DNA from 3 places in the Streptomyces sp. NBC_01092 genome. Region 2 is predicted to be linked to each of the others. Evidence: riboswitches for the same ligand, from Rfam matches in the RefSeq annotation. Region 2 holds a riboswitch; each other region holds the start of a gene.
The links. A riboswitch is a leader RNA that binds a small molecule or an ion and turns the genes downstream of it on or off. The one in region 2 is predicted to bind thiamine pyrophosphate.
Positions count from the first base shown of each region.

Region 1 (10,071 bases), 2.4 Mb from region 2:
GTACGGCGGTCGTCGGGGCGGCTTCTGCGTCTCTGTTGGCACGGCTGCTGCCTCCCGTTGGCGCGGCCTTCCACGCCTCTGTCGGTGCGGCTGCCACGCCTCCGTTGGCACTGCATCTACGCCGCTGTCGGCAGAGCCACCCGCTGTTGCCACGGCGTCATGGCTCCACCGCCGACCAGGCTTGCCCAGTCGGCCGGCACGCCGCCGACATCGGCCAGACCGCCCCAGCTGGCCGCCGCCGTGGCCGCCGTGCTGTGGTCGCCTGCCCGGGCTTCCGAGTCACCCCGCGTCAGCGTTTCCGCCGCCGTCCCCGCGTCACCGCTTCCGCAGTCGCCCCCACGTCACCGCTTCCGCCGTCGTCCCCGCCCGCCGCGCCCCTGCCCCGGCTGAGCGCCCGTGGGACCCGGCTGAGCGCCTGCCGGGGCCGGCTGGGCACCGGCAGGCACCGAGCTCGCCGCCGGCCGGTCCGCCGAGACCACCAGGGCCGCGAGGGCGGTGGTGACCGGTACCGACGCCACGAGGCCGATGGAGCCCACCAGCGTGCGCACGATCTCCGCCGCGACCAGCTCGCTGTTGGCGACCGTGCCGACGCCGCTCTGCGCGATCGAGAAGAGCAGCAACAGCGGCAACGCGGCGCCCGCGTAGGCGAGGACGAGTGTGTTGACAACGGAGGCGATGTGGTCGCGCCCGATGCGGATGCCCGCCCGGTACAGCCCGCGCCAGCCCATCGTGGGATTGGCCTCGTGCAGCTCCCAGACGGCGGAGGTCTGGGTGACCGTCACATCGTCGAGGACACCGAGCGAACCGATGATGATGCCGGCCAGCAGCAGACCGCTCATGTCGATCGACGGATACAGCCCGTGGATGAGGCCGGTGTTGTCGTCGGTGTTGCCGGTGAGCGCGGCCCAGTCGATGAACACCGAGCCGAGGATGCCGATCAGCAGCAGCGAGATCAGCGTGCCGAGTACCGCGACCGAGGTACGGGCAGAGAGGCCGTGGCACAGATAGAGGGCGATCAGCATGATCGCGCTCGACCCCACCACTGCCACGACCAGCGGGTTCGAGCCCTGCAGGATCGCGGGCAGGATGAAGAAGTTGAGCACCATGAAGCTGATGGCCAGCGAGATCAGCGCCATGACGCCCCGCAGCCGCCCGACGACCACGACGGCGATTGCGAAGATGCCGGCGAGCACGGCCAATGGCACGCGCCGGTTCACATCGGTGACCGAGTACTGGAGGTCCTTGGGGGCTGAGGGCTCGTAGGCGACCACGACTTCCTGGCCCTCGTGCAACTGCCGCGACTGGTCGGGCTGCACGATCTCCGTGAACGTACGGCCCTTGTCCTTGCCGGTGTCGACGCGGATCGTCGCCTTCTTGCAGGTGCCGCTCTCCTGTTGCGCCGCGGAGGACCCCTCGGCGGTGGAGGTGTCGCCGGTCGGCGGAACGCCCGAGGCGTTGACGTCCTTGCAGCTCAGCTCGACCACCTTGGTGACCGTGGCCTGCTGGGTCTGCCGGTCGAAGCCGACACCGGTGCGCTCATGGCCCGGGGCACCGCCCGGCCACAGCACCGCGAGCCCCACCACCACCGCCGCGGCGAACGGGATCAGAACCGCCGCGATGACCTTGCGCAGGTGCTGGGAGACGGGAGCCGCGGGACCGTGAGCGTGACTGTGCGAATGCCCATGTCCGTGCCCATGCCCGTCATCGTCGCCACCGCCCCGCCCGCCGCCGGCTCCGGGGCCGTGACCATGACCACCACCGGCGTCGGAACCGGGCCGATCACCCGGGCCGGGCCCCTGCCCGCTCGGGCCGCCGGAACTGGGCCCGTGCTCGTGCGGACCACCGAAGCCAGGTCCGCGCTCGTGCCCGCCGCCGGCTCCGCTCCCGTGCATACCGCCGGCTCCGCTCCCGCGCTCGTGTATGCCGCCAGGCCGGGGGCCGGGTTCATGCCAGTCGCCGCCTCCGCCCCGGGGCTCCGGCATCCCACCCGGGCGCGTGCCGTGCTCGGGCCACCCGCCGGTTTCAGCCGTGCGACCGTCGTGGCCGCCCGTGGAGCCAGGGCCGTATCCACCGTCGTATCTGCCTCCGGGGACGCCTGGACCCCGGCCGCCCGTACGGCCGTTGCCCCTCGCGGGGGCGTTTCCGGAGCCCGGGCCGCGGGGCGGCTCGGGCGGTGGGTACGGAGGCTCATGCGGCGAGGTCACCGACCGATCATCGCAAGAACGGCAGGGGCCCCCTGTTCACCGCGCCCGAATTGACGCTAGCGTGGAGACACCTTTGTACACGCGGGAGCTCGGAGCACCGGGCTGAGAGGGCGCTGACCTCCGTCCCAGCGATGTTTCACATGAAACATCACTCATCGCGAGTGATGTTTCACACGAAACGTCGGCAGACGGATAACGCTGCGTCGACCGCCGAACCTGTTACCGGGTAATGCCGGCGTAGGGAGTAGGTCTCATGACCATCAAGGACGCGCGCACGCCTGCCTCCAGCCAGGACGAACAGTCCATTCAGGGCGAAAACCCCACGGAGGCCGGGAAGTCCATCGGCTGGCACAAGGCGTATGTCGAGGGCTCACGCCCCGACCTGCGGGTGCCGGTCCGCCAGGTGCACCTCACCAACGGGCAGTCGGTCACGCTGTACGACACCTCAGGCCCGTACACCGATCCGCTCGCCGACACCGACGTCCGCAGGGGGCTTGCCCCGCTGCGGGAGAACTGGATCATCGCCCGCGGCGACACCGAGGAGTACGCGGGCCGTCCCGTCCGCCCCGAGGACGACGGGATCAAGCACACCTCTCCGCGCGGCGGCCTGCGCAACCTCGACGCGGTCTTCCCCGGACGTCCGCGCCAGCCGCGTCGCAGCCGTGACGGACAGGCGGTGACGCAACTCGCCTACGCGCGCCGGGGTGAGATCACACCCGAGATGGAGTACGTGGCCATCCGGGAAAACGTCTCGCCCGAGGTGGTCCGCGAGGAGATCGCCGCGGGCCGGGCGGTGCTGCCCGCCAACGTCAACCACCCGGAGATCGAGCCGATGATCATCGGCAAGCGGTTCCTGGTGAAGGTCAACGCCAACATCGGCAACTCCGCGGTCACCTCCTCCATCGAGGAGGAGGTCGAGAAGATGACCTGGGCGACCCGCTGGGGCGCCGACACGGTCATGGACCTGTCGACCGGCCGCAACATCCACACCACCCGCGAGTGGGTGCTGCGCAACTCCCCCGTGCCCATCGGCACGGTGCCGCTCTATCAGGCGCTGGAGAAGGTCGACGGCCGCGCCGAGGAGCTGACCTGGGAGATCTACAAGGACACGGTCATCGAGCAGGCCGAACAGGGCGTGGACTACATGACCGTCCACGCCGGCGTGCGTCTGCCGTACGTCCCGCTGACGGCCAACCGCAAGACCGGCATCGTCTCGCGCGGCGGCTCGATCATGGCGGCGTGGTGCCTGGCGCACCACAAGGAGAGCTTCCTGTACGAGAACTTCGAGGAGCTCTGCGAGATCCTCGCGGCGTACGACGTCACGTACTCGCTGGGCGACGGCCTTCGGCCCGGCTCGATCGCGGACGCCAACGACGAGGCGCAGTTCGCGGAGTTGAGGACGCTCGGGGAACTCAACCGGATCGCGAAGCGTTTCAACGTACAGACCATGATCGAGGGCCCGGGACACGTCCCGATGCACAAGATCAAGGAGAACATCGACCTTCAGCAGGAGATCTGCGATGAAGCTCCGTTCTATACGCTCGGCCCGCTGACCACGGACGTCGCGCCGGCGTACGACCACATCACTTCTGGCATCGGTGCCGCGATGATCGCCTGGTGGGGCACGGCCATGCTTTGCTACGTCACGCCCAAGGAGCACCTGGGCCTGCCCAACCGTGACGACGTCAAGACCGGCGTCATCACCTACAAGATCGCCGCCCACGCCGCCGATCTCGCCAAGGGACACCCCGGTGCGCAGGAGTGGGACGACGCACTGTCCGACGCCCGCTTCGAGTTCCGGTGGGAGGACCAGTTCAACCTAGCCCTGGACCCGGACACGGCACGGGAGTTCCACGACGAGACCCTTCCGGCCGAGCCGGCCAAGACGGCCCACTTCTGCTCCATGTGCGGGCCGAAGTTCTGCTCGATGAAGATCTCCCAGGACATCCGCCGCACCCATGGCGGATCCCGGGCGGAGATCGAGGAGGGAATGGCTCAGAAGTCTCAGGAGTTCGCCGCGGCGGGTAACCGGGTGTACCTGCCGATCGCGGACTGACGTCGGCGTCCTGACCCAGGGCCTCATGCCCCGGTGTCCGGAGTGCTGCCCTGCTGTCGGGCTCATGGCCAGGCTGTTGGGCGTGCTGCCCCGATGTTCGGCTTGCGCCTCCCCGAGGAGGCATCCCCGGGGTTCCGTCGAGGAGGAGGGTCCCCTGATGGGCGCCTTCTCACGGCGGGGGCGCAAGCCGAGGGGCTACTCCGGCTGGTGTTCCGGCCCTCCGAAGTCCGGGCTCGTGTAGTCCGGGCTGCTGAAGCTCGGCCGCGAGCCCCGGGAGGCGCCGTCGTCCGGGCTGCTGAAACCCGGGCGGTCGTAGCCGAGGTTCGGGATGCGGCCGGCCGGTGTCGTCGGTGCCGTGCGGTGCAGGGCCGCCGCCGTGCCGGGGTCGGTGAGTGCCTCCCGTAGGAAAGGCAGGACACCGCGCTCCAGCAGGGCTTCGCGCCAGACTTCCCTGGCCCGGGCCACCTCTTCGCTCAGTTCGCCGTACGGCCCGGAATCGAAGGCCGGTCGGTTGCGCAGCGCGGTGAGGAGGAGTCCGACGGCGGCGACCAGGATCGCGGCCGCCGCGATGGCGCCGAACACCCAACCGGTGGTCAGCATCGTCTGGGCGAACGCCGGCTCGGGGTTGAACATCTTCAGGATGTAGCCGACGAGCAGGAAGATCGCCGCGGCGGTGCCGGCGAGGACGGGTGCCAGGACGGCGACCACGGCGACGACGCCGGGGCCCGCCGTCTCGGCGACCTCGCCCATGGTGGTGGCGAGCCCCATCGCCCCTGTGCCCGACTCGGCGGAGTCGGCCTGGCGGGCGGACGACGGGGTGGACGGCGCCGGTTGGCGCAGTTCCTCGCGGACCTTCACGTAGTGCTGGTACTCGGTCGCCGCGGCCGCCGTGATGAGTGCGGTGGCGTTCAGCGCCATGGTGCGCAGCTGTTCGGGGTTGAGCCGCTGTCCCACAGCGGCCAGTTCCGGGCGGTGTGGTGCGGAGCGCAGCGCCTCGTCGAGGATCCGCTCGTACTCCTGGCGGTCCTCGCTGTGCAGGTGCTGCGGAACGCTGTTCATGTGCATCCCCCGATGCTCCGTAGGGCTTGGGGCTCGCATGCCAACGAGCCGTCGGGCAGAAACGGAGGGGAGCCTGCTACGGATAAGCCGATGGTAGAGCGGTGACGGCACACGGTGACAGGGGGTTTGCCAAAATTGGGCCCTGGCCTGCGCCGTCCTCCATCCCTGCGTGATGGGGGGACGTCTGCCCGGTGAACGTTCAGATATCCAGGGGAAGTTGCTGGACCAGCAGCTTTCCGGCCATGGTCACGCCGCCGTCCATCGCGATGGCGAGCCCTTCGGCGTAGACGTGCGGTCCCTCGACCAGGGGCCCGGTGCTGTCCTCGCCGTCCTCGGAGCCGACGTCGCCCAGCAGATACGGAATGGGGCTGTGGCCGTGAACGATGCGGGTGCCGCCGTACGTATCGAGCAGCGAGCGCACGTGGTCCGGGCCGCCCTCGTCGCGGAAGGAGAACCGCTTGGTGAACTTGCGGAAGAGGTCCCAGACCTCGTCGGCGTCATTGCGCGTGAGCGTTTCGCGGACGGTGTCGTTGACCGCTTCGATCGAGTCGCCGTAGTCGAGATAGGCGGTGGTGTCCGAGTGCACGAGCAGATGCCCGTCGACCTCTTCCATGGCGTCCAGCCGGGACATCCACTGCAGATGGTGGTCCTGGAGGCGGTCCATGTCGGTCTTCTGGCCGCCGTTGAGCAGCCAGGCCGCCTGGAAGGTGGCGGTGCCCGCGCCGGAGTTGACGGGGGTGTCGCCGAAGCGCTTGGCGCCGAGCAGCAGCAGCTCGTGGTTGCCCATGAGGGCCTTGCAGTAGCCGCCGGCCGCCGCGGACTCGGCGGACAGCCGCATCACGAGGTCGACGACGCCGATGCCGTCCGGGCCGCGGTCGGTGAAGTCGCCGAGGAACCACAGCCGTGCGGTGCCCGCGCACCAGTTCCCCGCCGAGTCGATCAGGCCCTTCTCCTGGAGGGCGGCCACCAGCTCGTCGAGATAGCCGTGCACGTCGCCGACGACGAAGAGCGGACCGGGGCCGCTCGTCGACTGCTGCACCGGCAGGGAGGCGGGGTCGACGTGGACCTGAACAGTGTCGCCGCGGTTGATCACCGGCAGGTCGCGCTGCGTGGGCGTGTACCCCTCGGGATAGGCCTCGTCGACGGGCGGGGCGACCACGGGCGGGGCGACCTCGCCCGGGTGTGTGCTCTGGCCGTACGGACCGGTCTCGTGGACATACGCGGGCACCCGGAAGTCGCGCAACGTCGCCGTCCGCTCCACCTCGGGTCCCTGACCGGCCCCCTGAGTCATCAGACCCCTCCACCATCGCGCCGCATCTGCACCGCATCGGACTGCCTGGTCGCAGCGGCCCGCGGGTGTCGTGGGCCCATCATAGGAATGCCGATCGCGCCATGTGATGACCCAGGGGTGGTGAATCGGAGCAGGACTCCTGTTCACCGCGGCTTTCGCCCCGATTGGGCAGGTCTTCGACCACTCGACGACCGGGCTCGGCCCGGCCCCCCGACCTGCCCGTACCGTGCTTCGGGGGGCGTTTACCGATCCTCGGGCGACCGGGGCGGGCTGACCGTCGTGCGCGGTGGGCGTCGCTGGGACGAGGTACGCACGATCAGCTCCGTCGGTATCACCTGCTCGACCGGCTGGTCCGAGTCGACCCCCTCGATGGCGTCGATGAGGAGCTGGACCACCGCCGTGCCGATGCGGCGCGGCTTGAGCGAGAGCGTGGTGACGGGCGGCTCGGTGTTGGCGTACACCGTGGACTCGCTGCAACACACCAGAAGCAGGTCGTCCGGTACACGCATGCCGTAGCGGCGGGCGGCGGCGAGCAGGTCGGTGCCGTTCGGGTCGAACAGGCCGTAGACCGCGTCGGGGCGGTCGGGTCGGGCGAGCAGCCGGTCGGCGGCGACGGCGCCCGCGCACGGGTCGTGCGCCGGGTACGCCTCGTACACCGGGTCCTGGCCGACACGTTCGCACCAGCGCAGGTACGCGGTGGTCGACAGATGGGTGTACGTGTCCGTCGTGGTTCCGGTCAGCAGACCGATCCGGCGGGCGCCGGCGTCGGCCAGGTGATCGAGGATGCCCATTACGGCGGCCTCGTGATCGTTGTCGACCCAGGCCGTGACCGGGAGCGAACCGGCGGGCCGCCCGTCGGAGACGACCGGGAGGCCTTGTCTGACCAGTTCGCTGACGACCGGGTCGTGGTCGGACGGGTCGATGACGACCGTGCCGTCGAGGGCGACGTTCGACCACACGTCGTGGCGCGAGGTCGCGGGGAGGATCACGAGGGCGTAGCCGCGGGCGAGCGCGGCCGAGGTGGCCGCACGGGCCATCTCGGCGAAGTACGCGAACTCGGTGAAGGTGAAAGGTTCATCCCCGTATGTCGTCACGGTCAGGCCGATGAGTCCTGACTTGCCGGTGCGTAGTGTTCGGGCCGCGGCCGAGGGGCGGTAGCCCAGTCGGTCGGCGACTTCGCGGACATGGCGTCGGGTGGCGTCGGGGAGCCGGCCCTTGCCGTTGAGGGCATCGGAGACGGTCGTGATGGAGACCCCGGCGGCGGCCGCCACGTCTCTGATGCCCGCCCGGCCGGGCCGGCTTCCTCGACGTGAGGTTTCCGCGCGGCTCACCTGGTGCTTCCCTGCTGCTGTCATGGCGAGCCGATAGTAGGGCTCATGCGGTGGGGTAGTGCGGACGCATATGCAATCGTTGACAGGCACGTTTCTGCAAGGTCATGGACCGTCAAATTCCTTTGAAAGCAAGGGAGTTGAACGATCCAATGGCAAGACGTGACTTGTCGGCGCGCATGGGCCTGCCAAGTGTCCGATGTTTCGAAGAGGTCTCAACTCACCTTCACGGGTGATGCGCGCCAGGGCGCGAGCCACCGGCGCGTAGATATATGTGTGACGCGCCCCCCAATTCGTACGCCTTCGTATGACGATGCCCTTGATGCTGGTGTGACAGGTGTGATCAGCGGACGGGTCTGCCCCGTCGGCGGGTATCGGCTCCTCCTCACCTGTACGCATCGGCGCGGAATCCTCATAAGGTGAGAAGTATTGGAGCCGGCGGTGGTGATGGGCCGCCGGTGTTCGCGAGGAGGACTGCGGTGAGCGAGACGAGCCCCAAGCTGCGCGCCGAGCTGGAGGGTATCCCCACCTACAAGCCGGGCAAGCCCGCCGCGGCCGGTGGCCCGGTGGCCTACAAGCTGTCCTCCAACGAGAACCCCTATCCGCCGCTGCCGGGCGTGATGGAGACGGTGACTGCGGCGGTTTCTTCGTTCAACCGCTACCCGGACATGATGTGCACGGGGCTGATGAACGAGCTGTCCGAGCGCTTCGGCGTTCCGGTCAGCCATCTGGCCACGGGCACCGGCTCGGTCGGTGTGGCCCAGCAGCTGATCCAGGCCACCACGGGGCCCGGCGACGAGGTCATCTACGCCTGGCGGTCCTTCGAGGCGTACCCGATCATCGTGCAGATCAGCGGTGCCACCTCCGTCAAGGTGCCCCTGACCTCGGGTGAGGTGCACGACCTGGACGCGATGGCCGCCGCCATCACCGACCGCACCAGGCTGATCTTCGTCTGCAACCCCAACAACCCGACCGGCACGGTCGTGAAGCGGGCCGAGCTGGAGCGATTCCTCGACCGGGTGCCCAGCGATGTCCTGGTGGTGCTGGACGAGGCGTACCGCGAGTTCATCCGCGACCCCGAGGTGCCGGACGGCGTGGAGATCTACCGCGAGCGGCCGAACGTCTGTGTCCTGCGGACCTTCTCCAAGGCGTACGGTCTCGCGGGCCTGCGCGTCGGCTTCGCGATCGCCCAGGAACCGGTCGCGGCGGCCCTGCGCAAGACGGCCGTGCCCTTCGGGGTGAGCCAGCTCGCGCAGGACGCGGCGGTCGCCTCGCTGCGTGCCGAGGACGAACTGCTCGGCAGGGTCGGGTCGCTGGTGTGTGAGCGCAACCGCGTGGGCGAGGGGCTGCGGGCCCAGGGCTGGACGGTGCCCGAGACTCAGGCCAACTTCGTGTGGCTGCGGCTGGGGGAGCGCACGGTCGCCTTCGCTCAGGCGTGTGAGCAGGCGGGCGTGGTGATCCGGCCGTTCCCGGGCGAGGGTGTGCGGGTGACGGTCGGGGAGGCCGAGGCGAACGACATCTTCCTGAAGGTGGCGGAAGGGTTCCGCAAGGAGCTCTAGGGCCACGCGGGCACGGTCAGGCCTTCGCGAGTTTCTACGCGGGCACGGTCAGGCGTCCACCAGTTCCACGCGTATGGGGTCGCCGTCGCGGACCGTCGCCAGCAGGCGGGGGTCGCTGTCGAGGCGGCCCAGGATGTTGCACGGGCTCGCGAGGCGGCATTCTCCCCCAAACTCCGTTTGGGGGGACCCCCAGCCTCGCGAGATCGGTGTGGGTCCGTAGGGGAGGGCCAGCGCGTCGCCGTCGGTCCAGAAGGCGACCGTGCCCGGCTCGACCACCTGCTGGGCGTCCGTTTCACGTGAAACGGACACTCCTGTGTCGAAGTACACCTCCTCGCCCCAAGTTCGGGCGGTCGAGCTGAGCGGCAGGGCCTTGCTGAGGGCTTGTGCGGTCGGAGTGTCGTCAAGGGTCGCGGTGAGGTGCCCCGCGGGCCAGGAGATCCGTATCTGACGCGGTGTCTGTGTCTGCATGCTGGCGATTCAACAATATGTTGAAGTTGCCGCCAAGGGGTGCGTCGTAACAAGGGACCCCCCCGTGGGGGGTCATAGTGACCGTGCTGCATAATTGCTTGTGAAT
Region 1 is NZ_CP108659.1:5,429,054-5,439,124, reverse strand. It holds gene OG254_RS24670 (YibE/F family protein) at 342-1,892, opposite strand; TPP riboswitch at 2,276-2,465, shown strand; gene thiC (phosphomethylpyrimidine synthase ThiC) at 2,458-4,260, shown strand; gene OG254_RS24660 (hypothetical protein) at 4,456-5,325, opposite strand; gene OG254_RS24655 (metallophosphoesterase) at 5,519-6,610, opposite strand; gene OG254_RS24650 (LacI family DNA-binding transcriptional regulator) at 6,853-7,965, opposite strand; gene hisC (histidinol-phosphate transaminase) at 8,418-9,497, shown strand; gene OG254_RS24640 (cyclophilin-like fold protein) at 9,546-9,965, opposite strand.
Region 1: another riboswitch for thiamine pyrophosphate. It lies ahead of thiC (phosphomethylpyrimidine synthase ThiC); the one in region 2 lies ahead of thiO (glycine oxidase ThiO).

Region 2 (10,071 bases):
GCCGGTCCCGGGCCTGCGCCTCGGTCTTGGACAGCAGCGGCGGGACCTGGGTGAACTGGCCGGAGTTGATGTACCAGATGCCGACGCCGAGGCCGAGGGCCAGCAGGACGGCGGCGACGATCACCATCGGGCCGCGGGGCGCGCGCCGGGTGCGCGAGCGGTGCCCGGGCGGCGGAGGCGGCGGGGTCTGAAGCCGGCTGGTCCGGTTGAAGACGGCCTCCGGCTCGTCCCCGTTCACCGGCAGCGGCCGCGATGGGGGTCCCCCCGCGCGAGCGGAGCCGAGCGTGGGGGAGTTCAGCGCGCGCGGGATCACGCTCGTACGGTCGTCGGTGTTGCTGTGCTCCGCCGAGAGCGCCTGCGGAGGCACCGCGTCCAGCTGGTCCGCGCTCAGCGCGGCGCGCGTCTCGCGGGCCTGCGCGAGCAGCGCCACGGCGTCGTGCGGGCGGATCTGCGGGGAGCGCGCGGTCGCCGCCGCGACCAGCTCGTCGAGCTCGTACGCCAGCCCCGGCGCGATCGCCGAGGGCGGCGGGACGTCCTCGTGCAGGTGCTTGTAGAGCACCACGGCGGGGGAGTCCCCGTCGTGCGGCTTCTCGCCGGTGAGCATCTCGTACAGGACGACACCGCACGCGTACACGTCGACGCGGGCGTCGGCGGTGCCGGGCTGCTCTATCTGCTCGGGGGCGAGATAGGAGACGGTGCCGAGCACGGCGCCGGTGGTGCTGGTCACGGTGTCCACGGACCGCACGAGCCCGAAGTCGGCGACCTTGACCCGGCCGTCGTCCCCTATCAACACGTTCTCGGGCTTCATGTCCCGGTGCACGAACCCGGCGCGGTGCGCGGCGCCGAGCGCGGCGAGCACCGGCTCCAGGATGTCCAGGGCGGCCCGGGGCTGGAGCGCCCCGCGCTCGCGCAGCACGTCACGCAGGGTGCAGCCGGCGACGTACTCCATGGCCAGATAGACGTACGACCCGTCGGTGCCCTGGTCGAAGACCTGCACCACGTTCGGGTGCGCCAGACGGGCGACGGACTTCGCCTCTCGGATGAACCGGTCGACGAACGACCCGTCCACCGCCAGCGCGGGGTGCATCACCTTGAGCGCGAGCACGCGGTCCAGGCGGGTGTCCAGGGCCCGGTAGACCGTGGCCATCCCGCCGACGGCGATCCGCGCGTCCACGCGATACCGGCCGTCGAGCACCTGCCCGACCAGAGGGTCCTGAAGGGTCGTATCCACGCAGGCGAGTGTACGAGCCGACACCGACAGCCCCGCCCGTTCGGGCGTGATCGGAGCGGGACTGGAGCCGACCTGTGACGGACGCCTCACTGGCCGAATGCCTTCGTCGAACATGCGTTCAGAACGCGGGCCGTTCCGGATCCAGCCGCGCCATGCCCTCCGCGGGGGACGACGCCTCCGCGAAGTGCCGCCGGGGGATCCGCCCCGCCCGGTACGCCAGCCGCCCCGCCTCCACCGCGTGCCGCATCGCGTCGGCCATCAGCACCGGCTCCTGCGCCCGCGTCACGGCCGAGGCGAGCATCACGCCCGCGCACCCCAGCTCCATCGCGAGCGCCGCGTCCGAGGCCGTACCGGCGCCCGCGTCCAGGATCACCGGCACGCGCGCGTGCTCCACGATCAGCTGGAAGTTGTGCGGATTGCGGATGCCGAGGCCCGACCCGATGGGGGAGCCGAGCGGCATGATCGCGGCGCAGCCGGCGTCCTCCAGTTTCCGTGCCAGCACGGGGTCGTCGTTCGTGTACGGCAGCACCGTGAAACCGTCGTCCACCAGCGTCTCCGCCGCGTCCAGCAGCTCGATCGGATCCGGCAGCAGCGTCCGCTCGTCGGCGATGACCTCCAGCTTGATCAGATCCGTGCCGAGCGCCTCACGCGCGAGGCGGGCCGTCAGCACGGCCTCTCCCGCCGTGAAGCACCCTGCCGTGTTCGGCAGCACCCGGATCCCGAGCTTCTCCAGCACGGACAGCACCGAGCCGTGCACCGACGGGTTCACCCGTCGCATCGCGACCGTCGTCAGCTCCGTCCCGGAGGCCACCAGCGCCCGCTCCAGCACATCCAGGCTGGGCGCTCCGCCCGTGCCCATGATCAGCCGGGACGTGAAGGACGTACCGTCGATGACAAAGGGATCGTCGGCCATGGTTCAGCCTCCTTGGACGGCGGTGAGGACCTCGACGCGGTCTCCCTCGGAGAGGGGCGTCGACGGCCACTGCGTGCGCGGGACGACGGTTTCGTTGAGGGCGGCGGCCACTCCGGAGGGCGCCGCGGTGACGGACCGGACGAGCGTGTCGAGAGCCGTGCCGGGCTCGACGCGCCGACGCTCGCCGTTGACCGAGATGGTGACCTGGACGCTCATGCGGGCTGCTCCGTGAGTGCGGCGGGAGTGAAGCGCCTGGGCGTGAACGCGCGCGCCTCGTCGGGAAGTTCACCGGTGGCCAGGACGTGCGCCATGGCGTCCCCGGTGACCGGCGTGAGCAGCACGCCGTTGCGGTAGTGCCCGGTGGCCAGCGACAGCCCCGCCAGCTCGGTCGGGCCGAGCAGCGGGGCGTTGTCGGGGGAGCCGGGGCGCAGACCGGCCCGGGTCTCCGTGAGCGGCAGTTCGGTGATGCCCGGCACCAACTCGTGGGCGTCGCGCAGCAACTCGTACACCCCGCCCGCGGTCACCGTCGTGTCCCAGCCCAGCTCCTCGCTCGTCGCCCCGACGACCAGCTCCCCGCTCTCGCGCGGCACCAGGTACACCTGGCTGCCGCGCACCACGGCCCGCACGGTCCGGCTCAGGAACGGCGCGTATCTCTTCGGCACGGTCAGCCGCAGCACCTGCCCCTTCACGGGGCGCACGGGCGGCAGTACGTCGTCGGGAAGGCCCGCCAGCCGCCCGCTGAGGCTGCCGGCCGCGAGGACCACCTGGTCCGCGGCCAGCACGGCGGCGTCCGTCGTGGTGACACCGGCGACCCGGTCCCGTACGACGTCGACGCGCTCGGCCCAGCCGCGGTGGAAGACCACGCCCGCCCGCTCGCACGCGACCAGCAGGGCCCCGGCCAGCCGGCGCGGGTCGATCTGGTGGTCGCCGTCCACCCGCAGCCCGCCGCGCACGCCCGGCGCGAGCATCGGCTCCAGGCGCCGGCACTCCCGCCCCGACAGCCACTCGGAGTCCAGCCCCGACTGGCGCTGCAGGGCGTGCAGTTCGCGCAGATGGGCGCGGTCGTCGGCGTCCATCGCGACGGCGAGGGTGCCGCACTGGCGGTAGCCGAGGTCATGGCCGGTCAGTTCGGTGAGCTCGGCCGCGAAGGCCGGGTAGCGGCGGGCCGAGGCGAGGTTCAGACCCAGCAGGGTCTGCTCGCCGTAGTGCAGTTCCGTGACGGCGGCCAGCATGCCGGCGGCCACCTGGGCGGCGCCGCCGCCCGGCTCGGGATCCACGACGGCCGTCGTGAACCCGCGCTGCGCGGCCCGCCACGCCGTGACCAGGCCGATGATTCCGCCCCCGATGACGAGGACGTCTGACGTTCGCGTACGCGACATGGGCGTCCAGCCCCTCCCTTCGCCGGCATGACCCGGATCAGGTTCGTACGGTCGGAGGCCGCCAGCCTCCCTCTCAGCCCGGTGCGTCCGGGCTCCCGCGAGTGCTCTACGTTGGCCACCCTAGCCCGCCGCCGTAAGTCTCAGTAAGGGAGCCTCACCCCATGGCCCGCTCGCTCGACGGTCTCGTCCTGGCCCCCGTCGCCGACCAGGCCCCAGGTCAGGTGGGTACCCGCACCCGGTTCACGTACCACGAGAAGGACGGCGAGATCTGGGCCGAGTACGCCGGCGGAGACGTCGTGCGCGGGCATCTCGTGGGCACCCGGGACGGCGACCGGCTGGACTTCCGGTACGTGCAGCTGAAGCGGGACGGGACGACGTCCTCGGGCCACTGCGTGTCGAGCGTGGTCGAGCTCGCCGACGGGCGGGTGCGGCTGGAGGAGACCTGGGAGTGGGAGTCGCAGACGGGCAGCGGCACCAGCGTTGTGGAGCAGGTCACCGAGCACGACTCCTGACTGACTGATTGTCAGTTGTCTATGGTGATCAGGTGAGCGAGCAGACGACGCAGTCGCAGCGGTCAGTGGTCGTCGCCGGCGCCGGCATGGCCGGCGTACAGACGGCGGTCGCCCTTCGGGAACAGGGCTTCACCGGCACCGTCGTCCTGATCGGCGCCGAACCCCACCAGCCGTACGACCGGCCGCCCCTGTCCAAGGCGGTGCTGCTCGGCAAGGCCGAGGGCTCCGCCTTCGACGTCGACTTCGAGTCGCTCGGCATCGACCTGCGGCTGGGCCGCGAGGTGCTGGGCGTGCGCGTCGCCGACCGTGAACTGGACACCGAGACCGGGCCCGTCCCGTACGACGTCCTCGTGCTCGCCACCGGCGCCGAACCGATCCGGCTGCCGGGCGCCGAGGGCGTTCCCGGCGTGCATCTGCTGCGCACCCTGGACGACGCCGAGCGGCTGCGGCCGGTGCTCGCCCGCCAGCACGACATCGTCGTCGTCGGGGCCGGCTGGATCGGCGCCGAGTTCGCCACGGCCGCGCGCGAGGCGGGCTGCGCGGTGACGGTCGTGGAGGCCGCCGACCGCCCGCTCGCGGGGGCGCTGCCGGCGGAGGTGACCGCGCCGATGACCGCCTGGTACGAGGACAGCGGGACGGTGCTGCGCACGCACGCGCGCGTGGAGCGCGTCGAACCCGGCGAGGTGATCCTCGACGACGGCACGCGGCTGCGCGCGGGCGCCGTGGTGGTCGGCATCGGGGCCCGCCCCGCCACGGCCTGGCTGGCCGGCTCGGGCGTCGAGCTCGGCGCGTACGGCGAAGTCGTGGCCGACGACCGGCTGCGCACGTCCGTGCCCGACGTCTATGCGGTCGGCGACTGCGCCTCCTTCCCCTCGGGGCGCTACGGCGAGCGTCTGCTGGTCCACCACTGGGACAACGCCCTGCAGGGCCCGCGCACGGTTGCCGCCAACATCCTCGGCCAGACCTCCGCGGTCTACGACCCCGTGCCGTACTTCTGGTCCGAGCAGTTCGGCCGCTTCGTCCAGTACGCCGGCCACCACGCCGCCGCCGACACGACCCTGTGGCGCGGCGACCCGTCCGGCCCGGCCTGGACGGTCTGCTGGCTGCGGGGTGAGCGCCTCGTCGCCCTGTTGGCGGTGGGCCGGCCGAGGGACCTCGCGCAAGGGCGGCGGCTGATCGAGTCGGGCACGCTCATGAACGCGGAGCTGCTGACGGACCCGGCGAGGCCGCTGAAGGCGGCGACGGCGTAGCGCGTCGCGGTGACGCCCCTCCCAGGTGGACCGGCCTGACTTCCGACTGTCAGTGGCAGATGGCAGGCTTGTTCCGTGACCGAGATTGACACAAAGATCGATGCTCTCGTCCCCGCCTGGCTCACCCTGCCCGACATCGCAGAGATGCTCGATGTCGAGGTGACCCGCGTCCGGCAGCTGGTCAAGGACGGCCAGCTCATCGCCGTACGCCGTGGTGAGAACCGCGCACTGCACGTCCCCGCCGCCTTCATCGACGGGGCCGAGCAGAAGGTCGTCAAGGGCCTGACCGGGACCCTGACGCTGCTGCGGGACGACGGCTTCACGGACGAAGAGATGCTGGAGTGGCTCTTCACTCCCGACGAGAGCCTGCCCGGCACCCCCGCGCAGGCCCTCAGCGAGAACCGCGGCACGGAGGTGAAGCGCCGCGCCCAGGCGCTCGCCGTCTGATCCGAAACAAGCGAATCCGAATACCGTCCGGCGTACGGGCCGGGGCTCCGGGCCACGGCCGCGGGTGACCGCGGTCGCGGCCGGGGGCCGGATCCGGCTGTCCGGGGGCGGGAAGACCTGTCCGTGTCCGTACCGATGTCCGGCACCGGCTACCGTGCCCTGGGCGGACCTGGCGAAGTCGACTGCGGTTCGGCAGCGCCCCCAGGGGCGCGGGGCCGTATCGATCTGCGGCTCCGCCGCGAAGGGGGGTACCTCCCTGCTCGAACGAAGTTGAGAGCTTGGGGGAGCGACAAGCCCGCCCGACCTCACCCGCCCGGCAACCCGATCACAGGGGGCACCGTATGTCCGACACCGTCACCGCGAGCAGCGCCCGCAGTCAGCTCGCCGACGCCCGGCTCTACCTCTGCACCGACGCCCGCAAGCGGCAGGGTGATCTCGCGGAGTTCCTGGACGCCGCCCTGGCCGGTGGCGTCGATATCGTTCAGCTGCGGGACAAGGGCATGGAGGCAGCCGAGGAACTGGAGCACCTGAAGGTCTTCGCCGACGCCTGCGCCCGGCACGGCAAGCTCCTCGCCGTCAATGACCGGGCCGACGTGGCCCACGCCGCCGGCGCCGACGTCCTGCACCTCGGCCAGGGCGACCTCCCGGTGCCCGCCGCCCGCGCGATCCTCGGCGACGACGTCCTGATCGGCCGCTCCACGCACGCCGACTCCGAGGCCTACGCGGCCGCAGCCGAGCAGGGCGTGGACTACTTCTGCACCGGCCCCTGCTGGCCCACCCCCACCAAGCCCGGCCGCCACGCCCCCGGCCTCGACCTGGTCCGCCACACCGCCGGCCTCGGCACCGACCGCCCCTGGTTCGCCATCGGCGGCATCGACCTCGGCAACCTCGACCAGGTGCTGGAGGCGGGCGCCCGCCGTGTCGTCGTCGTACGGGCGATCACGGAGGCCGACGACCCGGCCGCCGCGGCGGCGGAGTTCGCCAAGCGGCTGCGGCAGGTGTAGGGCGGCTCGGGCGGTTCGCCTTTCCGGCCGTCCACCGGCCGTCCTTCGGTCCATGCGGGGTGGCGTCTCAGCCTGTGGTCGGCGCGGCAGTGTCTTCCCGCGGACTTGGGGCTCTGTTCGGCCGTTGTTTGTCCAAGGCGTGGACAACAAGCCGACAAATCGGGCAAATGTCTGACGCCCGGTTGGGGGACCGGTGCCCCCTGGCTAACCTGCGAGTATGGCCCTCGGCACCGCATCCATCAGGTCGGACCACGCTCGTACCGTGCGCGAGATGCTCGCGACCGGTAAGACGACGTATTCCTTCGAGTTCTACGCCCCCAAGACCCCGAAGGGCGAGCGGAACCTGTGGAACGCGCTGCGCCGGGTCGAGGCCGTCGGACCCGACTTCGTCTCCGTGACCTACGGCGCGGGTGGCTCCACCCGCGCCGGCACGGTCAAGGCCACCGAGGCCATCGCCTCGGACACCACGCTCACGCCGATCGCCCACCTCACCGCCGTCGACCACTCGGTGGCCGACCTGCGCAACATCATCGGCCAGTACGCCGACGCCGGGATCCGCAACATGCTGGCGCTGCGCGGCGACCCGCCCGGCGACCCGCTCGGCGAGTGGGTGCCGCACCCGCAGGGCCTCGCCTACGCCGCCGAGCTCGTGGAACTGATCAAGGCGTCCGGCGATTTCTGCGTGGGTGTCGCGGCCTTCCCCGCGATGCACCCGCGCTCCGCCGACTGGGAGACCGACGTCCGTCACTTCGTCGACAAATGCCGTGCCGGCGCGGACTACGCGATCACGCAGATGTTCTTCGATCCGGAGGACTACCTGCGCCTTCGCGACCGCGTCTCGGCCGCCGGCTGCGACACCCCGATCATCCCGGAGATCATGCCGATCGCCAGCGCGAGGACCCTGGAGCGGATCCCCTCCCTCACCAACGCCGGCTTCCCGGCCGCCCTGAAAGAGCGGATCCTCACAGCAAAGGACGATCCTGCGGCTGTACGCTCCATTGGCATCGAGTTCGCCACGGAGTTCTGCGCACGGCTGCTGGCCGAGGGAGTGCCCGGACTGCACTTCATTACGCTCAACAACTCCACGGCTACCTTGGAAATTCACGAAAACCTGGGCCTGCACCAGCCACCGCAGGCCTAGACCGGCCGTCCTGACATACGTCACACTGCGTAGGCGGCCACTGGGAGAGGGGCGTACATGGGCTGGACGGTCCTCTACATCGCGTTCGGCATCGTCGCGCTGTGGCTGCTCGGCGAGGTGCTGCTGCAGTACAAGGCGCGGCTGCGCTGGCGGCTGCTCGCCTTCGTCGGGTTCCTCGGCGTCGTGGTCGGGGTGCTGATCCCGTCCGTGATCGTCATCGGTCTGGGCGCGGCCGCCTTCGCGATCGGCCAGACCTACGTCACGCTGTCGTTCCGCCGCGGCTTCTCGGCCGGCTGGGCGGTCTCCGCGCCGGCCCTGGGCCCCCTGGCCAACAAGCGCCGCCGCGACGAGCCGGAACACCAGGAGCCGACCCTGGAGGTCTCCGACCTGGAGGCGTCCGAGGGCGGATTCGCGGGCAACGAAGGCGCCTACGGCCAGGGCGGCGCCGGTTACGGCGACGACTACGACCGCGACGACGTCTTCACGCCCACCCGCGGACAGCCCACGGCCGCGCACGCGAGCGCCGTCTACGAACCGCAGCCCCTGCCGGACGACACCGGCTCGTACGGCATATACAACGACCCCGCCTACGCCGCCGCCGACCAGAACTACGCCGCTGCGGGCCAGCAGCCCCAGGACCAGTACGCGACGGCCGACCAGGGCTACGGCTACGACGGCTACTCCGGTTACGACCAGCAGCAGTACGGCTACGACCCGAACGGCCAGCAGCAGTACGCCGCCTACTCCGACCCGTACATCGGCGCCCAGCAGACCTACGGCGGCGCCTCGTACGACGCCTACGGCCAGCAGCAGTACGGCCAGCAGGGCTACGCCCAGGACCAATACGCCACCGGCACCTACGGCGAGACCCCGTCCGGCGGCGTCTACGTCCCGCAGCAGCGCACCGACGAGGCATACGGCGGCGAACTCCCGCCGGAGCAGCAGCAGTACCCGTACCAGGGCAACGGCCAGCAGCAGGGGCAGGGGTACGACGAGCAGTACCGTTTCTGACCCCCGGGTGAGCCGGCGCTACCCGGCGATCACTGCGAGCCCTGGAACTCCGGCCCCTCCACGATCAGCCCGGCCACCAGCGCACCCGACATGCCGGCGTGCGGAAGGCCGCCGCCGGGGTGGGACCAGCCGCCGACGGTGAACAGGCCGGACACGGCCGTGCTGTTCGACGCGTGCAGCAGACGCCCCTCGGCCGCGGCCAGCGCCGGAGCCGGAACCGCTCCGCCGGCCGCGCCGGTCGCCTCCGCGATGTCGGCCGGGGTGCGCACCTGGTGCCACAGGAGGCGGTCGCGCAGATCCGGCACCGCCCTCTCGGCCACGGCGATCACATCGTCCGCGTGCCGCTCGAAGAGCTCCTCCTGCGCCCGGCCCCGGTCGGGGTGCGCCGGCACCGTCGACGTGAGCGAGATCGCCTCATGGCCGGCGTCCGGAACCAGCGCCGGGTCGTCGGGCCGCAGGACGGTGACGGTGGGCCGCGTGGCCATGCCCCCGGCGGCACCGAACAGGGCGTCCAGCTCGGTCTCGCGGTCCTGCGTGTGCACCACCGTGCGGTGCGCCGTGCCCTGAGGCCGGCCACCGCGCAACGCCAGCAGCACCGTCAGCCGACTCGCCGCCCGGCGCTGGGGCGCCACCTCGCCCTCGCCACGCACCGCCGCTCCCCGCATGAGGCCGTCCAGCACCTCCGGAGCGACCCCGCAGACCACGAAGTCGGCCTCCACCACCGGCCCGTCGGCCAGCTCCAGCCCCGCCGCCCGGCCGTCCTTCTCCAGGATCCCGGTGACTTCCGCACCGAAGTGGAACTCGACCTTCCTGGCCACGCACCGCTCGTACACGGCCCGCGCCAACTCCCGTATGCCGCCGCGCACATACCAGGTCCCGAAGGCATGCTCCATGTACGGCAGCACCGCCCCGTTCGCCGGCGTCTCGCGCGGGTCCAGGCCGTACGCCAGCGCGTGGCTCTCCAGCAGGGCGACCAGCCGGGGGTCGCGCAGCTCCCAGGCACCGACCTCGGCGAGGGTGGCGGCCCGGCGGGTGCGCAGGAGGCGCTTGTGCGGGACCGACGGGTAGGGCTCGCGCTCGGCCAGCACCTGCCAGTTCGGCCACAGGGGCTCCTCCAGGAGCGGTCTGCGCGTGCGGTCCCAGGCCTCGCGGGCACGGACCAGGAAGTCGCCCCAGCGCCCGC
Region 2 is NZ_CP108659.1:3,036,875-3,046,945, reverse strand. It holds gene pknB (Stk1 family PASTA domain-containing Ser/Thr kinase) at 1-1,231, opposite strand, end outside; gene OG254_RS13610 (thiazole synthase) at 1,350-2,144, opposite strand; gene thiS (sulfur carrier protein ThiS) at 2,148-2,360, opposite strand; gene thiO (glycine oxidase ThiO) at 2,357-3,523, opposite strand; TPP riboswitch at 3,521-3,632, opposite strand; gene OG254_RS13595 (hypothetical protein) at 3,685-4,035, shown strand; gene OG254_RS13590 (NAD(P)/FAD-dependent oxidoreductase) at 4,068-5,285, shown strand; gene OG254_RS13585 (Rv2175c family DNA-binding protein) at 5,361-5,732, shown strand; gene thiE (thiamine phosphate synthase) at 6,074-6,736, shown strand; gene metF (methylenetetrahydrofolate reductase [NAD(P)H]) at 6,954-7,877, shown strand; gene OG254_RS13570 (hypothetical protein) at 7,935-8,888, shown strand; gene OG254_RS13565 (phytoene desaturase family protein) at 8,918-10,071, opposite strand, start outside.

Region 3 (10,071 bases), 4.5 Mb from region 2:
CGGCGTCCACTTCGGTCACCAGACCCGTCGTTGGAACCCGAAGATGAAGCGCTTCATCTTCACGGAGCGCAACGGCATCTACATCATCGACCTGCTCCAGTCGCTGTCGTACATCGACCGCGCCTACGAGTTCGTCAAGGAGACCGTCGCCCACGGCGGCACGGTCATGTTCGTCGGCACCAAGAAGCAGGCGCAGGAGGCCATCGCCGAGCAGGCCACCCGCGTCGGCATGCCCTACGTCAACCAGCGCTGGCTGGGCGGCATGCTCACCAACTTCTCGACCGTCTACAAGCGTCTGCAGCGCCTCAAGGAGCTTGAGCAGATCGACTTCGAGGACGTCGCGGCCTCGGGTCTGACCAAGAAGGAGCTTCTCGTGCTCTCGCGCGAGAAGGCCAAGCTGGAGAAGACCCTCGGTGGTATCCGCGAGATGCAGAAGGTGCCCAGCGCCGTCTGGATCGTGGACACCAAGAAGGAGCACATCGCGGTCGGTGAGGCCCGGAAGCTCAACATTCCGGTCGTCGCCATCCTCGACACCAACTGTGACCCCGACGAGGTCGACTACAAGATCCCGGGCAACGACGACGCGATCCGCTCCGTCACCCTGCTCACCCGTGTGATCGCCGACGCCGTCGCCGAGGGACTCATCTCCCGCTCCGGCGTCGCCACCGGCGACAAGGGTGACAAGGGTGCGGGCGAGCCGCTCGCCGCGTGGGAGCGCGACCTGCTCGAGGGCGAGAAGAAGGCTGAGGAGGCCCCGGCCGCCGCCGAGGCCCCCGCGGAGGCTCCGGCTGAGGCCGCTGTCGAGGCTCCGGCTGAGGCCGCTGTCGAGGCTCCGGCTGAGGCCGCTGTCGAGGCTCCGGCTGAGGCTCCGGCCGCCGAGGGCGAGCAGGCCTGACACCGTCAGCGTCAGGGGTGACGGCGGGAGCGGTGACATGAAGTCCGCTCCCGCCGTTCACCCGTAGGTCGACGAGAGGTCAGCGGTCCCCGACTACATGGGGGCCGTAGACCCCGTAGATCTTCGATCTTCCAGACTTCGAGAAAGATTCACAGACTCATGGCGAACTACACCGCCGCTGACGTCAAGAAGCTCCGTGAGCTCACCGGCGCCGGCATGATGGACTGCAAGAAGGCGCTGGACGAGGCCGAGGGCAACGTCGAGAAGGCCGTCGAGGCGCTCCGCATCAAGGGCCAGAAGGGCGTCGCCAAGCGCGAGGGCCGCTCCGCCGAGAACGGCGCCGTGGTCTCGATCATCGCTGACGACAACTCCTCCGGTGTCCTCGTCGAGCTGAAGTGCGAGACGGACTTCGTCGCCAAGGGTGACAAGTTCCAGGCCGTCGCCACCGCGATCGCCGAGCACGTCGCGAAGACCTCCCCGGCCGACATCGAGGCTCTGCTCGCCTCCGAGATCGAGGCCGGCAAGACCGTCCAGGCGTTCGTGGACGAGGCCAACGCCAACCTGGGCGAGAAGATCGTCCTGGACCGCTTCGCGCAGTACACCGACGGCTTCGTGCTCGCGTACATGCACCGCACGATGCCCGACCTGCCCCCGCAGATCGGTGTCCTCGTCGAGCTGGACAAGCCGAACGCCGAGATCGCCAAGGGCGTCGCCCAGCACATCGCCGCCTTCGCGCCGAAGTACCTCTCCAAGGAGGACGTGCCGGCCGAGGTCGTCGAGTCCGAGCGTCGCGTCGCCGAGGAGACCACCCGCGCCGAGGGCAAGCCCGAGGCCGCCCTGCCGAAGATCGTCGAGGGTCGCCTCAACGGCTTCTTCAAGGACGCCACGCTGCTCGGTCAGCCGTACGCGCTCGACAACAAGAAGTCCGTCCAGAAGGTTCTGGACGAGGCCGGTGTCACCCTGAAGCGCTTCACGCGCATCAAGGTCGGCATCTGAGTCCGTGCCGCGATCGGCGCCTCGCACCGATAGGGTCGAGGGCAGTCGTTGGCGGACGCCGTCATCGCGTACGCGCGCGTGACGGACGACAGCAGATCTGACGAGGAGGCCATTGCCGCGCATGGGATGCGAAACACACCCCAACCGGCAGTGGCCTTCTTCGTATGTGCATCACGTAACAAAGGCGGGATCTCGATGACCACCAAGCCCCAGAAGAGCGACGACGGCAAAGTACGCGGCCGGTACATGCTGAAGCTGTCCGGAGAGGCCTTCTCCGGCGGCGGGGGCCTCGGCGTCGACCCGGACGTGGTGCACAAGATCGCCCGCGAGATCGCGGCCGTCGTGCGCGACGGCGCGCAGGTGGCGGTCGTCATCGGCGGGGGCAACTTCTTCCGCGGCGCCGAACTCCAGCAGCGCGGCATGGACCGGGCCCGCTCCGACTACATGGGCATGCTCGGCACCGTGATGAACTGCCTCGCCCTCCAGGACTTCCTGGAGAAGGAGGGGATCGACTCGCGGGTGCAGACCGCGATCACCATGGGGCAGGTCGCCGAGCCCTACATCCCGCTGCGTGCCGTACGGCATCTGGAGAAGGGCCGCGTGGTCATCTTCGGCGCCGGTATGGGCATGCCGTACTTCTCCACCGACACCACCGCCGCACAGCGCGCCCTGGAGATCGACGCCGAGGCGCTGCTGATGGGCAAGAACGGTGTCGACGGGGTCTATGACTCCGACCCCAAGACCAACCCGGACGCCGTCAAGTTCGACTCCCTCGGCTACGGCGAGGTCATCACGCGCGACCTCAAGGTCGCCGACGCCACGGCGATCACGCTGTGCCGCGACAACAAGCTCCCGATCCTCGTCTTCGAGCTTCTTACGGAGGGCAATATCGCCCGCGCCGTCAAGGGTGAGAAGATCGGCACGCTTGTGGGTGAGCAGGGCGGTCGGGGCTGACGCTCCGACAACTCCGACAACGAACCCGTCCGGGGGACGGACGGGGCGGACCCTGACCGGGGGATGGACAATGTCCTGCCGGTCGGGAACCGTGCAGGAAGAAGACGCGACGCAGCCGGCCGCCGCCCCACCGAGGAACCGCAGCCGGGCCTTACTCAAGACACGCAGGAGCAAGTGGTGATCGAAGAGACCCTCCTCGAGGCCGAGGAGAAGATGGAGAAGGCCGTCGTGGTCGCCAAGGAGGACTTCGCTGCGATTCGCACCGGCCGTGCGCACCCGGCGATGTTCAACAAGATCGTGGCCGACTACTACGGCGCGCCGACGCCGATCAACCAGCTGGCTTCGTTCTCCGTGCCGGAGCCGCGCATGGCGGTCGTGACCCCGTTCGACAAGAGCGCGCTGCGCAACATCGAGCAGGCGATCCGCGACTCCGACCTCGGCGTCAACCCGAGCAACGACGGCAACATCATCCGGGTGGTGTTCCCCGAACTCACCGAGGAGCGCCGCCGCGACTACATCAAGGTCGCCAAGGGCAAGGGCGAGGACGCCAAGGTGTCCATCCGCTCCGTGCGCCGCAAGGCCAAGGAGGCCATCGACAAGGCGATCAAGGACGGCGACATCGGCGAGGACGAGGGCCGCCGCGCGGAGAAGGATCTCGAAGACACCACGCACAAGTACGTCGCTCAGGTGGACGAGCTCCTCAAGCACAAGGAAGCCGAGCTGCTCGAGGTCTGATGAACGACTCTTCCTGGGGGGCGCCGCCACAAGCCGGCCAGGCCGGACAGGCCGGGGCGCAGGCTGGGCATGCCGGGTACTGGGGGGCCACCGCGCGTGGACCTGTCCAGGGGGCTGCCCCGGCGGGTCCCGCGTACGATGCGCCTGAGGCGCAGCACACTCGCCCCATGCCCATCGTGCCCGACGTACCCGCGTATGGCGGAGACCAGGATGACGACCGGGGGGCCGCTCGGCTGAGCGGCCCCTTGTTCCACACCCGACCGCCGCAGGCGCGGCCTCATGACACGCCGCAGGCGCGGCCCTTCGAGGCGGCGTCGCAGAATCCGGAGCCCATGCCCGACGCCCCGCCGCCGGCGCCCCAGCCGCAGAAGAAGAGCGCGGGGCGCGACCTGGGTGCGGCCATAGGGGTCGGTGTCGGTCTTGGCGTGGTGATCGTCGCGTCGCTGTTCGTCGTCAAGGCCGTGTTCGTGGGTGTCGTCGCGGTCGCCGTCGTCGTGGGCCTGTGGGAGCTGACCAAGCGGCTCGACGAGCGCAAGGGCATCAAGGCGCCGCTCGTCCCGCTCGCGCTGGGCGGCGCGGCCATGGTGGTCGCCGGGTACGTCCGGGGTGCCGAGGGTGCCTGGGTGGCGATGGCGCTGACCGCGCTGGCCGTGCTGGTCTGGCGGTTCACGGAGCCGCCGGAGGGCTACCTCAGGGATGTCACCGCGGGCGTCTTCGCGGCGTTCTACGTGCCGTTCCTGGCGACGTTCGTCGCGATGATGCTGACGGCCGACGACGGCCCGTGGCGCGTCCTGACGTTCCTGCTCCTGACGGTCGTCAGCGACACCGGCGCGTACGCGGTCGGCTGGCGCTTCGGCAAGCACAAGCTCGCTCCGCGCATCAGCCCCGGCAAGACCCGCGAGGGCCTGCTCGGCGCGGTGAGCTTCGCGATGGTGGCGGGCGCGCTGTGCATGGAGTTCCTGATCGACGACGGCACGTGGTGGCAGGGCCTGCTCCTGGGCCTCGCGGTCGCTGCCAGCGCCACGCTGGGCGACCTCGGCGAGTCGATGATCAAGCGGGACCTCGGCATCAAGGACATGGGCACGCTGCTGCCGGGGCACGGCGGGATCATGGACCGGCTGGACTCGCTGCTGCCCACGGCGCCGGTGGTGTGGCTGTTGCTGGTGCTGTTCGTGGGGTCCGGCTGACGGTCACCTCCGGCCGACCGTATGCGTACGGCTGACGGTTCAGTGGCATCCGAGGAGCCCCGAGGAGCCCCCGCTCTCGCCGAGCGGGGGCTCCTCGCCGTCTCGGCACATGGCGCGATGGTGTCCCGGAGCCTGCGGTGGGACCATTCCCCTGTACGCCCGTAATGGGGCCTCTCTAAGGGGGTCGTCATGACCGCCATCCGAGAAATCATCGACGTCGACCGGACCCCGGCCGATGTCTACGCGTACATCACCGACCCCTCTCACCTGCCGGAATGGCAGTTGAGTGCCGTCTCGGCCGAGTCGCTCGACGAGGGTCCGATCCACACCGGTTCCCGGGTCCGGGTCACCCGGCGCATCGGCAGCCGTGAGATGCCGATGACGGTGCGGTTCGACGCGCTCGACCCTCCGTACAGCTGGGACCTGCACGGGATCGACGGCCCCGTCAGGGCCCGCACGCACGGTCGGATCGAGCCGCTCGACGACGGGCGGCGCTCCCGTGTGACGATCGACATCGACTTCGAGGGGCACGGCCTCGGCAAGGTCCTGGTCCCCCTCGTCGTCCGCCCCCAGGTCCGCAAGGAACTGCCGCGCGACGAGCAACTCCTCAAGAACCGGCTGGAAGGCACGTCGGCCTAGACCTTGCAGTCCGCGTTGCAGTCCTCGATGGCCTGGTTGACGCTCGCTGACGGCCCTGCTGGCAGCCTGCGTTCCTCGGCCCCGGACCATCGGAGTTGATCTGCGACACTGGTTGAGCCATGCCTAAGCCCGGAGAACTCACATTCGTCGCCCCCCGCGGAGCCAAGAAGCCGCCGCGGCATCTTGCCGATCTCACGCCCGGTGAGCGTAAGGACGCTGTCGCTGCGATCGGGGAGAAACCCTTTCGTGCCAAGCAGCTCTCGCAGCACTACTTCGCTCGGTACGCGCACGACCCGGAGCAGTGGACCGACATCCCTGCCGGGTCGCGGGACAAGCTGCGCGAGGAGCTGTTTCCGGAGCTCATGACCGTCGTGCGGCATCTGTCGACGGACCAGGGCGACACGCGTAAGACGCTGTGGCGGCTGTTCGACGGGACGCTCGTCGAGTCGGTGCTGATGCGGTACCCGGACCGGGTGACCATGTGCATCAGCTCGCAGGCCGGGTGCGGAATGAACTGTCCCTTCTGCGCCACGGGACAGGCGGGGCTCGATCGCAATCTGTCCACCGCCGAGATCGTGCACCAGATCGTGGACGGGATGCGGGCGCTCCGGGACGGGGACGTGCCGGGAGGACCTGCTCGGCTGTCCAACATCGTCTTCATGGGGATGGGGGAGCCGCTCGCCAACTACAACCGGGTTGTGGGGTCGATCAGGCGGCTCACCGATCCCGAGCCCGACGGGCTGGGGCTGTCGCAGCGCGGGATCACCGTCTCGACCGTCGGGCTCGTCCCGGCCATCCACCGGTTCGCCGACGAGGGCTTCAAGTGCCGGCTCGCGATCTCCCTGCACGCGCCCGACGACGAGCTGCGCGACACCCTCGTGCCCGTGAACACGCGGTGGAAGGTGCGCGAGGTGCTGGATGCCGGCTTCGAGTACGTCGAGAAGAGCGGCCGTCGACTGTCCATCGAGTACGCCCTCATCCGGGACATCAACGACCAGGCCTGGCGTGGTGACCGGCTCGGGCGGCTGCTCAAGGGCAAGCCGGTGCATGTCAACCTGATTCCGCTGAATCCGACTCCGGGCTCGAAGTGGACCGCTTCCCGCCCCGAGGACGAGAAGGCGTTCGTCGAGGCCATCGCCGCCCATGGTGTGCCGGTGACCATTCGGGACACCCGTGGTCAGGAGATCGACGGGGCCTGCGGTCAGCTCGCGGCCACCGAGCGGTAATCTGAGCGCGTACACCCGTACGTACATCTTCATATTCCGACAGGGGAGCGCCACAGCGCTGAGAGTGCGGCAACCGGGCCGCAGACCCTCTGAACCTTGCCCAGGTCATTCTGGGTAGGAAGTTCGGTCATCACTCAAGCTGTTGCGCCCTGCCCGGGAGCCGATGAGAGGGCTCCCGGGCAGGGCCGCGTCTCTTCCTGGTCAACCCCAGGAGGAATCAAGTGAGCATCACCAAGAAGGCCACGGTCTTCGCCGTCGGGCTCGGACTCGTCACGCTGTCCGCGTGCGGGTCGTCCGACTCGGGGAGCGACAACCCCGAATCCAAGAGCAACACGGTGACCCTCGTCAGCCACAACTCGTGGGCCGTCTCGAAGGGCGTCCTCGCCGCGTTCGAGAAGCAGTCCGGCTACAAGGTCAAGGTCCTGGAGGACGGCGACGCCGGGCAGGCCGTCAACAAGGCGATCCTGACCAAGGACAACCCCCAGGGTGACGTCTTCTTCGGCGTCGACAACACCCTGCTCTCGCGCGCGCTCGACAACGATCTGTTCCAGTCGTACGAGGCCAAGGGCTCCGACCTGATCCTGCCCGAGTTCCGGGTGGACGAGGACAAGCACCGGGTCACTCCCGTCGACACCGGCGACATCTGCGTCAACTACGACAAGGCGTACTTCAGCGAGCACAAGCTGGCCCCGCCGACGACGTACGACGATCTGATCAAGCCCGCGTACAAGGACCTCCTCGTCACCGAGAACGCCTCCACCTCTTCGCCGGGACTGGGATTCCTCCTGGGGACCGCCGCGAAGTACGGCGACGACGGCTGGCAGGACTACTGGAAGAAGCTCAAGGCCAACGGCGTGAAGGTCGTCGACGGCTGGGAGCAGGCCTACAACGAGGAGTTCTCCGGTTCCGCCGGCGGCAAGAAGGCCAAGGCCGACCGCCCGCTCGTCGTGTCGTACGCCTCCTCGCCGCCCGCCGAGGTGATCTACGCCGATCCGAAGCCGACCAGCGCCCCGACGGGCGTCGCGGCCGGCACCTGCTTCCGGCAGGTCGAGTACGCGGGCCTGCTGAACAACGCCAAGAACACCGAGGGCGGCAAGGCGCTGCTCGACTTCCTGCTCACCAAGACGTTCCAGGACGACATGCCGCTGAACATGTTCGTCTACCCGGTGCGGGAGGCCGCCCAGGTCCCGCCGGAGTTCGTGAAGTACGGCCCGCGGGCCGAGAACCCCGAGACCCTGGACCCGGCGAAGATCGCCGACAACCGTGACGACTGGGTCAAGTCGTGGACCTCGCTCGTACTGAAGTAGCCCCGCCAAGGAGCCGTAAGGGGAACGCGGTGCGGCTCGGCCTCATCGCCGTGCCCGTCGCGTTCTTCGCGGTCTTCTTCGCCTACCCCGTCGCCGCGATCGTCGCGCGCGGACTCAAAGTCGACGGGGTGTGGCAGTTCGGGCGCCTGTGGGACGTGCTCGGGGGGTCCGACATCCGGCACGTCCTGTGGTTCACCACCTGGCAGGCGTTCGCCTCCACCGCGCTGACCCTGCTGATCGCACTGCCGGGCGCCTATGTCTTCGCCCGCTTCGACTTCCCCGGCAAGCAGGTCCTGCGGGCCGTCGTGACCGTCCCCTTCGTGCTGCCCACGGTCGTCGTCGGTACGGCGTTCCTCGCGCTCGTCGGCCGCGGCGGACTCCTCGACGAGCTGTGGGGCGTACGGCTCGACACCACCGTGTGGGCCATCCTGCTGGCGCACGTCTTCTTCAACTACGCCGTCGTCGTCCGCACGGTGGGAGGGCTCTGGGCGCAGCTCGACCCGCGGCAGGAGGAGGCCGCGCGGATGCTCGGGGCGTCGCCGCTGAAGGCCTGGCGGCAGGTCACGCTCCCGGCCCTCGGGCCCGCCGTGGCCGCCGCCGCGCTCATGGTCTTCCTGTTCACCTTCACCTCCTTCGGCGTGGTGCAGATCCTCGGCGGCCCGACCTTCTCCACCCTCGAAGTGGAGATCTACCGGCAGACCTCCGAGATCTTCGACCTGTCCACCGCCGCCGTGCTCACCATCGTCCAGCTCGTGGCGGTGGGCGCGATCCTCGCCGTGCACGCCTGGACGGTACGGCGGCGGGAGAGCGCCCTGCGTCTGGTGGACGCGTCGGTGACGGCGCGGCGGCCGCACGGGGCGGGGCAGTGGGCGCTGCTGGCCGGTGTCCTGGCCGTCATCGTCGTACTCCTGCTGCTGCCGCTGGGCGTGCTGGTGCAGCGGTCCCTTGACGCGCCCGACTTCGGCTACTACCGGGCGCTGACCAGCGCCGACGGCGGGGTCTTCCTCGTCGCGCCGATCGAGGCGATCGGCAATTCGCTGCAGTACGCCGTCGTCGCCACCCTCATCGCCGTGCTGATCGGGGGACTGGCGGCGGCGGCGCTGACCCGGCGGGACGCGGGCCGGTTCGTCCGGGGCTTCGACGCGCTGCTGATGCTGCCGCTCGGGGTGTCGGCGGTGACGGTCGGGTTCGGGTTCCTGATCGCCCTCGACGAGCCGCCGCTGGATCTGAGGAGTACCTGGATCCTCGTGCCCCTCGCCCAGGCGCTGGTCGGCGTCCCCTTCGTCGTACGGACCATGCTGCCCGTGCTGCGGGCGGTGGACCAGCGGCTGCGCGAGGCGGCGTCGGTGCTCGGGGCCTCGCCCTGGCGGGTCTGGCGCGAGGTCGATCTGCCGATGGTGCGCCGGGCGCTGCTGATCGCGGCCGGGTTCGCCTTCGCGGTGTCGCTGGGGGAGTTCGGCGCGACCGTGTTCATCGCGCGGCCCGACAACCCCACGCTGCCCGTCGCCGTCGCGCGGCTGCTGGGGCGGGCCGGCGAGCTCAACTACGGCCAGGCGATGGCCCTTTCGACGGTACTGATGGTGGTGTGCGCGGTGGCGCTGCTGGTGCTGGAGCGGCTGCGGACCGACCGGAGCGGGGAGTTCTAGATGCTGCTGAGCCTGGAAAGCGCGACCGTCCGCTTCGGCGGCCGGGCCGTGCTCGACGCCGTCGATCTCGATGTCACCGAGCACGAGATCGTGTGCGTGCTCGGGCCGAGCGGCAGCGGCAAGTCGACGCTGCTGCGGGCGGTGGCGGGGCTGCAACCCCTCGACGCCGGACGGGTGTCGCTCGACGGGCGGGACCAGGCGGGGGTGCCCGCGCACAAGCGGGGCGTCGGGCTGATGTTCCAGGACCATCAGCTGTTCCCGCAGCGGGACGTGGGCGGCAACGTGGCCTTCGGGGCGCGGATGCACGGCGCGTCGAAGGGCGAACAGGCCGAGCGGGTACGGGAGTTGCTCGACCTGGTCGGTCTGCCGGGGGCGGCCGGGCGCGCCGTCGCCTCCCTCTCCGGCGGTGAGCAGCAGAGGGTCGCGCTGGCCCGCGCGCTCGCGCCCCGGCCGCGGCTGCTGATGCTGGACGAGCCGCTGGGGCAG
Region 3 is NZ_CP108659.1:7,578,469-7,588,539, forward strand. It holds gene rpsB (30S ribosomal protein S2) at 1-895, shown strand, start outside; gene tsf (translation elongation factor Ts) at 1,055-1,891, shown strand; gene pyrH (UMP kinase) at 2,087-2,845, shown strand; gene frr (ribosome recycling factor) at 3,023-3,580, shown strand; gene OG254_RS34595 (phosphatidate cytidylyltransferase) at 3,580-4,767, shown strand; gene OG254_RS34600 (SRPBCC family protein) at 4,957-5,406, shown strand; gene rlmN (23S rRNA (adenine(2503)-C(2))-methyltransferase RlmN) at 5,526-6,632, shown strand; TPP riboswitch at 6,664-6,771, shown strand; gene OG254_RS34610 (thiamine ABC transporter substrate binding subunit) at 6,854-7,939, shown strand; gene OG254_RS34615 (ABC transporter permease) at 7,915-9,585, shown strand; gene OG254_RS34620 (ABC transporter ATP-binding protein) at 9,586-10,071, shown strand, end outside.
Region 3: another riboswitch for thiamine pyrophosphate. It lies ahead of OG254_RS34610 (thiamine ABC transporter substrate binding subunit); the one in region 2 lies ahead of thiO (glycine oxidase ThiO).